Regions from separate parts of the Micromonospora sp. CNZ303 genome, predicted to be linked through region 3. Evidence: riboswitches for the same ligand, from Rfam matches in the RefSeq annotation. Region 3 holds a riboswitch; each other region holds the start of a gene.

Region 1 (3,269 bases), on a different contig from region 3:
GGGACCCGCGGCCGGGCCACTTCTACAGCATCAACACGGTCAGCTGGTCGCTGTCCTGCGAGTTCTTCTTCTACCTCTGCCTGCCGTTGGCGCTGCCGCTGATCCGCCGGGCCCGGCCGTGGGCCCTGTGGGCGGTCGTGGTCGCGGTGCCGCTGCTCATCCTGGCGCTCTGGCCGGCCCAGGCGCTGGTGCCCGAGGAGAGCCGCTGGTGGTTCACCCAGGTCTTCCCGCCGGTGCGGTCGCTGGAGTTCTGGATGGGCGTGGCCGCCGCCGAGCTGATGCGGCGTGGCCGATGGCGCGGGCCGGGCCTGCCGCTGGCCAGCCTGGTCTTCGTGGCGACCTGGGTGGTCGCCGCGCAGTGGGTCCGCGCCGAACTGTGGGCGGCGCTGCTCTCGGTGGCGTACATCCTGGTCATCGCCGCGGCGGCGGACGCGGACGTGCGCGGGCGGCGCTCACCGTGGCGGTCCCGGCCGATGGTCTGGCTGGGCGAGGTCTCCTTCGCCTTCTATCTGGTGCACGTCCTCGTGATGATCACCGTCCTGCGGCTCACCGGCGACTGGGGCGTCGGCTTCACCGGCTGGTGGGGGTTGGCGGTGGTGCTCGGCTTCCTGCTGGTCAACCTGGCCCTGGCCGGGCTGTTGCACCGTCTCGTCGAGACGCCGATGATGCGGCTGCTCACCCCGCGCAGGCCGGCCCGGACGCCGCGGGACGGGGACGGCGCCGGGAAGGGCCCCGGCGGCCCCGGGGCGGCGCCGGCGGACGGGGGCAGCGCCGTGCCGCGCCCCCGGGCCGCCGACCCGCAGGACGGCCACCGACCGACGTACGCCGACTCGCACTGAGCGCCCCGGCGGCCGGAGAGCCCGGGCGACGAAAATCCCGACCGTTTCGGTGACGCCGGTCACCACGTCGGCGAACCGGTCATCGGGCGCGGCCCGGTCGATTCCTGCCGGGGTTTCGGCGCCGATGTCGGCCACTTGTCCCGTTGTCGCCTCAAGGTGCGCGCAGAAGCGGTCGTCCCATTGAGTCGCGTCAGTGGCGAAGTGCCCGCAAAAATTGTTTCCGGATCAAGGTTTAGGCAGGTGGGACGGGGTTGGCAGGGCGCGGGCCGGCCAGTAATGTCGGCGCGTCCGGTGCGGTACCCGATCGCCAGAGGCGACGCCGCGCCGACCCGCCTAATCGTGAACGACGAACCGGGGACCCAGTGCTCGTTGGGGTGAATCCGTGGGCCGTGGGCCCGTGGTAGGGCGTTCTTCCCGCCCGAATCCGTCAGCTAACCCGGTCGGCGGTGTCGGAAGGAGTTCCATCTTCATGCCACACCCGTACACCCCTCGGTTGTGCCGCCGTCTCCACGGCGCCACGGTGACCGCGCTCGTCCGCCCGCAGGTCATGAGCTGACCCACCGGTCACCGTCCGTCGCCCGGCGTCCCGGGCGCATCCCCTGAGTGGTCCACCACCCGCCCGGACGCCCGTCCGCGCGGTCGGTCCGCCCTGCCCTCGGCGCGGACCGACGGCCGCTCACCCCTGAGCCCGTGGAGGAAACCGTGAAGCACCACCTCAAGCGACAGCTGCGTCGCCTCACGTCCGAGCGTCCGTACCAGCTGGCCGCCGCGTCCGCCGCGGCGCTCGTGCTGGCGTCGGGCACAGGCGCGCTGCTGGCCGGAGCCGACGAGGCCCCCGCCGCCGCGCAGGCCCCGGTGGCCGCCACCGAACTGCGGGACGACGCCGCGGCCTCGCGCAGCCAGGCCCGGGTCGCGCCCGCCCCGTCCAGCGCCGCCCCGGCCGCGTCCAGCGCCGCCCCGTCGGCCAGCGCGTCCAGCGCCGCCCCGGACCCGGATCTGACCCGCAAGCCGGCGCCGCCGAAGCCTCCGGCCGCCAAGAGCCTGGACTACGACTACCAGGCCCAGACCACCTTCTACAACTGTGGTCCGGCGGCCGTCCGGCACGCCCTCAGCGCCGCCGGCATCGCGCGCAGCCAGGACGCCCTCGGCGCCCAGCTGGGCACCGACCAGATGGGCACCGACTCGGCCCAGGACACCACCCGCGTGCTGAACGCGACGGTGAAGGGTGACCCGTACCGGACCCGGATGATCCCCGGTGGCGCCGCCACCCCGGCCCAGATGGACCGGCTCCAGGCCGATGTCGTCGCGGCCATCGCCGACGGGCGGGGCGTCGTGGTCAACGTCGCCGGCAGCGCCACGGACACCGACGGCGGCTGGCACTCCTTCCCCGGCGGCCACTACGTCGCGGTGGTCGGCTACCAGGACGAGGGGCGGCTGGTGAAGATCGCCGACTCGGCGAACCCGGCGACCGCGTCGTACTGGATCAGCACCATCGCCCTGGCGAACTGGGCCGCCACCCGCGGCTACTCCGCCTGAGCGACGTCCTCGGGCGTCGGCTCCCCACCCGGGGGGTCGGCGCCCGATGTCGTGTCCGGGTCACGGCCCTCGCCCGCGGCGTCCGACGGGTGGCACACTGCGCCCATGGTCGATGAGTCGGGTGACCGGGACGGCCGGCGGGTGCTCCTGCTCCTGCACGGCATGGGCGCGACCGGCGACGTGTGGCTGCCCTGGGCGCCGCTGCTGGAGCGCCGGTGGGCGGGGCGGTGGCTGGCGCCGGACCTCGCCGGCCACGGCTGGTCGCCGCCGCTGCCGGAGTACTCCTTCCCGGGGCTGGCCGCGCGGATCGCCGCGGGGCTCGCGGCGGGGGACCGGCTCGTCGTGCTGGGGCACTCCCTCGGCGGGGTGGTCGGGCTGGCGCTGGCCGCCCGGGGTGCCGGGCTGCCCGTCGACGCCGTCGTCGGGCTCGGCATCAAGGCCGTCTGGTCGCCGGCGGAGCTGGCCAAGGCGGGTGAGTTGGCGGCCCGGCCGGTGACCTGGTTCGCCAGCCGGGACGAGGCGGCCCGCCGCTACCTGCGGGTGGCCGGCCTGACCGGGCTCTTCGCCCCGGACCACCCCGTCGTGCAGGCGGGGCTGCGGCAGGTCGACGGCCGCTGGCGGCTGGCGATGGACGCGGCCGCGTTCGGCGTGGGCGCGCCGGACCTGCCCGCCCTGCTGGCGGCGACCGACGTGCCCGTGCTGCTGGCCCGCGGCGAGCACGACCCCATGGTCACCGACGCCCAGCTCACGGAGCTGGGGGTGCCGGTGGCGGTCCTGCCCGGCCTCGGGCACAACGCCCACGTCGAGGCCCCCGAGGCGGTCCTGGACCTCGTCGAGCCGTACCGCTGACGGCGCGCCGGCCGGCCCGGAGGTCCGCCGTCGCGACCGCTGTGC
Region 2 (3,269 bases), on a different contig from region 3:
GACCAGCCCCGTGCGGTGCGTGCCGGTCGACTTGAACGGCGCCTTGAGCAGGTCGAAGTAGTGCGACCAGTTCCAGTACGGTCCCGGGTCCCAGTGCATGCCGCGCACGTTCGCGGCGACGGTGCCGGGGACGTTGTCGTGCCCGATGATGTGGTTGCGGTCCAGCGGGATGTTGTGCGCCCGCGCCAGGTGGCGGACCAGCTTGGCGGAGGTGCGGTACATCGCCTCGGTGTACCAGGTGCCGTGCCCGGCGAAGCCCTCGTGTTCGAGGCCGATGGACTTGGCGTTCACGTACCAGTTGCCGGCGTGCCAGCCGACGTTCTTGGTCTTGATGTGCTGGGCGATGTGCCCGTCCACCGAGCGCAGGGTGTAGTGCCAACCCACCCGCTTCGGGTCCTTGACCAGGTTGACGCTGGGGCCGAAGTAGCCCTCGGTGTCGTGGATGACGATGTACTCGATCTTCTGCTGGGTGGGACGGTTGCCCAGGTCGTGGTTGCCGTAGTCGCCCAGGGTGGGGCCGTAGTTCTCGTACGGCGCCGGGATCCACTCGCAGGAGATGTCGCTCGGGCACTCCAGCCCGTCCGGCCGGGCGAGCTTGCGCAGGTTCAGCCGGTCCAGCCAGGAGCGGTTCGGCTGCACCGCCCGGCCGGCCAGCGTGACCCGCTGCCCGTCGTCGGTCACCCGGCTGTCGCCCGTGGCGATGGTGGCGTACACCTCGTTGGCGAAGGCCGCCGCGGCGTCGGCGCTGTCCGCGCCGGAGTACCGGGCCACCGCGCCGTACCAGGCCGCCGGGTCGGTGTCGGCGCCGACCGGGGCGCCGATCTCCTTCTGGTACGCGGCCAGCAGCGCCGCGCCACCCCGGATGTTCGCCGTGACGTCCGTCCGCAGCGACTCCTCGCTGGCGCCGGTCAGCTCGGCGGCGGCGTCGACGGTCCGCAGCGCGGCCTCGGCGGGAGGCGACGCGGCCGGCGTCTCGTGGGCCTCGGCCAGGGACGGGCGGGACTCGTCGCCGCGCGGGTCCTCGGTGCCCTCGTCGTGGTGCGTGCCGCCGGCGAGGGCGGTGACGTGCTCGGCGTCGGTGAGGTGCATCGGTCCGTAGCCGCCGCTGGTGCTCGGCGTGCCGGCGTTGGTGTCCCAGCGGGACTGCAGGTAGGAGACCCCGAGCAGGACGCTCTCCGGTACGCCGTACTCGGCGGCCGCGGCGGCGTACTGCTGCTGCCGGTCGTTCACCGGCTCTGCCGCGGCGGCGGACCCGGCGGCGGTGAGCGGCGTCGTCGCCATGGCGGCGGCCACGGCGGCGGCCAGCAGGACGCGTCTGCTCCTCGATGTCGCTGACAGGTGCATCAGACCCCCAGTTCGGACGGGCAAAGGTGGGGTCACCTTCGCCCCGCCCGCCGCCTCTGGTCAATACCTTTCCGTTAGACACTTCAAAAGGAAGAAAATCTTCGTCGCCCGGGTTGCGGATCCGCCCGGCTCCCGATGGGTACGGAGTGTCACCGCCCGTAGGGTTGCGGATCGATAACGGTCGTCTCTACTCTGGTCATTCGTCGGCCGGTGACACTCCGTCCAACCAGGGCGGTGACGGTCCGACACCGCCGAGTCGCTCCCGAGCGAGCCGGGGACCCAGGTTCCCCGGGGTGAATCCGCAGTCCTGCGGTAGGGCGCCCCTTCCCGCCCGAACCCGTCAGCTAACCCGGTAGGCGGTACGGAAGAAGGAGTACTGAGCCCGGTGGCACACCATGCCCCGCGGCCACCGTCGGCCCGGTCGGCCCTCGCCGACCCGATGACGGCTGCGCCGCGCCCACGCTGGTACCGCTGCACCACCGCCCTCGCCGCCCTCGCCGCGTTCGCCGTCGTCCTGACCGGCGGCGCCACGGCGGCCCACGCCGAACCGACGGTCGCCGAGATCGAGCGGCAGATCGACGAGGACTGGAACAAGCTCGAACCGATCATCGAACGGCACAACGCCACCCGCCAGGACCTGACCGCCAGGCGGAAGCAGGCCGACGCGCTCGCCGCGCAGATCGGGCCGCTGGAGAAGCAGGTCGACCAGGCGATGGAGAAGGTGGGCGCGCTGGCGGCCCGCGCCTACAAGGGCGAGAACGTCTCCGCCGTCAACGCCCTGCTGGGCAGCCGCTCACCGAGCGAGATGATCGGGCAGCTCGAACTGCTCGACCAGTTCGCCCAGCACCAGCAGCAGGACGTGCGGCAGGTCGCCGAGCTGCGCGACCGGCTGGCCGCCAAAAAGGCGCCCCTGGACGAGATGGTCGTCCAGCTCAGCCGCACCGAGGCCCAGCTCGCGGCGAAGAAGAAGCAGATCAACGCCGAGATCGACCGGTTGCAGAAGCTGCGGCTGCGGGTCTACGGCAACGGCGGCGGCGGGCCGCTGCGTCCCGCCCCCTGTCCGGCCGGCTATCCCGGCGGCCCGGCCGGCACCGCCGTGAAGTTCGCCTGCGCGCAGATTGGCAAGCCCTACGTCTGGGGCGCCGAGGGGCCGAACTCGTACGACTGCTCCGGCCTGATGCTCGCCGCCTGGGCGAAGGCGGGGGTGTCGCTGCCGCACAACGCCGCGCAGCAGCGCCGGGCCACCGCGTCCGTCAGCCGGGGCGAGCTGCGCCCGGGTGACCTCGTCTTCTACTACAGCGACCTGCACCACGTCGGCATGTACGTCGGCGGGGGCTGGGTGGTGCACGCCTCCCGCGCCGGGGTGCCGATCAAGATGAAGAAGGTCGACGACGGCCCGATCCACAGTTACGGCCGCCCCGGCTGAGGCGCGCGGAGGGCCCCTGCCCGGCGGGGGCCCTCCGCGCGCCCACGGGGTCGGGTCAGCGCGTCGGCCAGGTGCGCCAGTGCTGCCAGGAGCGGCTCGGGGTCGGGCCGCGCTGCCCCTGGTAGCGCGAGCCGTAGACGGCCGAGCCGTACGGGTGCTGCGCCGGCGACGAGAGCCGGAAGATGCAGAGCTGGCCGATCTTCATGCCCGGCCAGAGGGTGATCGGCAGGTTGGCCACGTTGGACAGTTCGAGGGTCACGTGACCGGAGAAGCCCGGATCGATGAAGCCCGCCGTGGAGTGGGTGAGCAGGCCCAGTCGGCCCAGTGAGCTCTTCCCCTCCAGGCGGCCGGCGAGCTGGTCGCCGAGCGTGATCACCTCAAGCGTCGAGGCGAGCACGAACTCGCCCGGATGCAGCACGTACGGCTCGCCGTCGGGCACCTCGACCATCGACGTGAGGTCGTCCTGCTGCTGCGCGGGGTCGATGTGGGTGTAGAGGTG
Region 3 (3,269 bases):
GACGGAGCCGTGCCCGCCCGCCCCGGAGGCCCCGGAGGGGAGCCCCGACGCGCCGCAGGGCCCCTGCGGCACGGTCACCGTACGGGTGCAGGACGGCCCTGACGCCGGCCAGCAGGTGGAGACGCCGGTGCCCGCGGGCCCCGGCGCGCCGACCGTCGCCGTGGACGACGAGATCATCCTGGTCGAGCTCACCGACCCCGCCGATCCCACGGCCAGCACCTACAACATCTCCGAGCACCAGCGCGGCAAGCCGCTGGTCTGGCTGGTGGCCCTCTTCGCGGCCGCCATCGTCGCCTTCGGGCGGTGGCGCGGGCTGGCCGCGCTGGGCGGCCTGGCGGCGAGCTTCGCCATCCTGCTGACATTCGTGCTGCCGGGCATCAGCGCCGGGAACCCGCCCCTGCTGGTCGCGGTCGTCGGCGCCGCTCTGATCATGTTCGTGGTGCTCTACCTGACCCACGGCGTGACGGCGCAGACCTCGGTCGCCGTGCTCGGCACGCTGGGCAGCCTGGTGCTGACCGGGGTCCTCGGCACGATCGCCACCGCCGCGACCCACCTGACCGGGTTCGGCTCCGAGGACGCCACCACCCTGTCGATGTACCAGGCCGACGTCGACCTGCACGGGCTGCTGCTGGCCGGCATCATCATCGGCTCCCTCGGCGTGCTGGACGACGTCACGGTGACCCAGGCCGCCACGGTCACCGAGCTGGCGCACGCCAACCCCGGGCTGTCCCGGACGCAGCTCTACCGGGCGGCGACCCGGGTCGGCCGGGCGCACATCGCCTCGACGGTGAACACCATCGTGCTGGCGTACGCGGGCGCCTCCCTGCCGGTGCTGCTCCTGCTGACCGCCGACTCGCGGGCGGTGACCCAACTCCTCACCAGCGAGTTCCTCGCCCAGGAGATCGTCCGCAGCGCGGTCGCCACCCTGGGCCTGATCGCCGCCGTGCCGCTGACCACCGCGCTGGCGGCCCTGGTGACCACGGCCGGCCGCCGCGGCGGGGACGCCACCGACCGCGCCGCCACCGCGCCCGCGCCGACGCCCCGGCCGGCGGCCGACCGGTCCGAGGCGTTGGAGGCCCTCAGCGGGCCGCGTGGGGACACGCCGTCCGCCGCTCCCGCCGGGTGGCCCGACGGGAGCAGAAGTACGGACACCGCATGGTGACGCTCCTCAGCGTGACCGAACAGGACGTTCGTCCTGATAAACGCGTCACTGGTCACCGTCCGCCATTACGAAATAACGCATTTAGTCGGCTTAGGGACGTAGATCCCCGGGAGCGTTCTCGGGTAACCTCGCTGCCGGTCACCGCCGAAGGCGCGCAGCGGCGCCTGCGGTGCCGCCGCCCAATCGCCGCGAGGCGAACCGGGGACCCAGGTACGTGGGGTGAATCCGCGACAGCGGTAGGGGCCACTTCCGCCCCGAACCCGTCAGCTAACCCGGTCGGCGGTCGACGGAAGGGAAAACTGTGACGGCACCCCTACGCCGCTGGTTGACGCCCGTGGTGGCCGTACTCGCCGCCCTGGCGGTCTTCGCCGGGCCTCTCCCGGCGGCGGCCGCGCCCACCCCGCCCAAGCCCTCCGGGCACGGGGACGACGAGCCCAAGCTGCTCGACGACCTCATCGAGGCCCGGAACAGGTCCTACGTGCAGGCCAAGGCGAAGCTGGCCAATTCGAAGAAGCGCCAGCTCGAACTGGCGCTGGAGGTCTCCCGGGCGCAGGCCGAACTGAACGCGCTGGCCCCCCAGGTCAGCCAGATCGCCGCCCAGTCCTACCGCACCGGGCGGATCGGCGCGGTGTCCATGCTGCTGGACACCGCCAGCCCCGACTCGTTCGTCAAGCGCGCCGCCGCCCTCGACGAGCTCAACCTGGTCAACTCCAAGAAGCTCGCCGAGGTGAACGCGGTCAAGGACCGCGCCGAGCAGGCCAAGCTGGCGCTCGACACCGAGGTCCGCGAACAGCAGAAGCTGACGAACGAGATGGCGCGCGGCAAGCGGGAGGCGGAGAAGGCGCTCGCGCTGGTCGGCGGCAGAGGACTGACCAGTGGCAAGGTGGTCGCCACCTCGCCGGTGGCGAGAATCGCGCCGGGGCGGACGGCCGACGGCGACTGGACCCCGCTGTCAGCCACCGAGGACGACCCCACCACCTCCGGCCGCATCACCGCGCGCACCCTACACATGTACAAGGAGGTCAAGCGGGCCGGCTTCAACCGGTTCGTCGGCTGTTACCGCCCCGGCGGGCCGTACGAGCATCCGAAGGGCCGGGCCTGCGACTGGTCGCTGCAGAGGAGCGGCTTCTCCCCCTGGCACAACGACGACACCTACATGTACGGCAACAACCTGACCGCGTTCCTGGTCCGCAACGCCGACCGGCTCGGCATCTACTACGTGATCTGGAATCGGCAGATCTGGTTCCCGGCGACCGGCTGGAGTTCCTACAGCGGCCCGTCGAACCACACCGACCACGTCCACGTGTCACTGCTCTAGCCGGGACCACACGTACACAGAGGGCCGCCCCGCCGGACGCGGGAGCGGCCCTCTGTCGTCGTGCGGGCCCGCCACGACGGTGACGGGCGAACGGAGTCAGGCGAGCGCGGCGCTGGCCGCCGCCTCCGGCGCGTCGGCCGTACGGGCGGGCACCTCGGCCACCGTCCGCACCTCGCCGGCGGTCAGCCGGTACGACATGCCGACCACCCCGCAGCGGCCGGCGGCCACCTCCGCGGCGAGGACGGCGGAGCGGCCCAGCATCGCCTCGACGGTGTGCGCGATGTGGATGTCGACGATGCCGTCGATGTCGTGCACGCCCTCGGCGGCGGCCCGGCGCAGGCTGGGCACCACGGCGTCCACCACCGCGCACAGGTGCCCGACCGGCGGGGTGCCGGTGGCGTCCGCCGCACGCGCCGCCTGGACGGCCCCGCAGGAGTCGTGACCGAGCACCACCACCAGCGGCGTGCCCAGGACCGTGACGGCGTACTCCACGCTGCCCAGCACCTCGGGACCGATGGTGTGACCGGCGGTGCGGACCACGAAGAGGTCACCGAGCCCGCGGTCGAAGATGATCTCGGCGGCGAGCCGGGAGTCGGAGCAACCGACGATCACCGCGAAGGGGTGCTGCCCGTCGGCGACTGCGGCGCGGTGCCCGGCGTCCTGGTTGGGGTGGCGCGGGGCGCCGGTCACGAACCGCCGGTTGCCGGCGTGCAGCTCGGCGAGCGCCTGCTCGGGACTCGCGGGGACGGCGATCGCGGTGCCGACGTCGGCCGGGGCCCCGCCCGTGGC

Evidence for each region. A riboswitch is a leader RNA that binds a small molecule or an ion and turns the genes downstream of it on or off. The one in region 3 is predicted to bind cyclic di-AMP.
Region 1: linked by a shared signal. The riboswitch ahead of EV374_RS15100 (C39 family peptidase) and the one ahead of EV374_RS04545 (VldE C-terminal domain-containing protein) in region 3 are both predicted to bind cyclic di-AMP.
Region 2: linked by a shared signal. The riboswitch ahead of EV374_RS13820 (C40 family peptidase) and the one ahead of EV374_RS04545 (VldE C-terminal domain-containing protein) in region 3 are both predicted to bind cyclic di-AMP.

The regions. Positions count from the first base shown of each region.
Region 1 covers NZ_SLVT01000008.1:117,963-121,231, forward strand. Annotated here, with positions in the region: gene EV374_RS15095 (acyltransferase family protein) at 1-839, shown strand, start outside; cyclic di-AMP (ydaO/yuaA leader) riboswitch at 1,160-1,300, shown strand; gene EV374_RS15100 (C39 family peptidase) at 1,530-2,375, shown strand; gene EV374_RS15105 (alpha/beta fold hydrolase) at 2,481-3,224, shown strand.
Region 2 covers NZ_SLVT01000007.1:145,016-148,284, reverse strand. Annotated here, with positions in the region: gene EV374_RS13825 (peptidoglycan recognition protein family protein) at 1-1,344, opposite strand, end outside; cyclic di-AMP (ydaO/yuaA leader) riboswitch at 1,584-1,717, shown strand; gene EV374_RS13820 (C40 family peptidase) at 1,730-2,770, shown strand; gene dcd (dCTP deaminase) at 2,826-3,269, opposite strand, start outside.
Region 3 covers NZ_SLVT01000002.1:269,181-272,449, forward strand. Annotated here, with positions in the region: gene EV374_RS04540 (YibE/F family protein) at 1-1,162, shown strand, start outside; cyclic di-AMP (ydaO/yuaA leader) riboswitch at 1,329-1,460, shown strand; gene EV374_RS04545 (VldE C-terminal domain-containing protein) at 1,464-2,480, shown strand; gene EV374_RS04550 (carbonic anhydrase) at 2,577-3,269, opposite strand, start outside.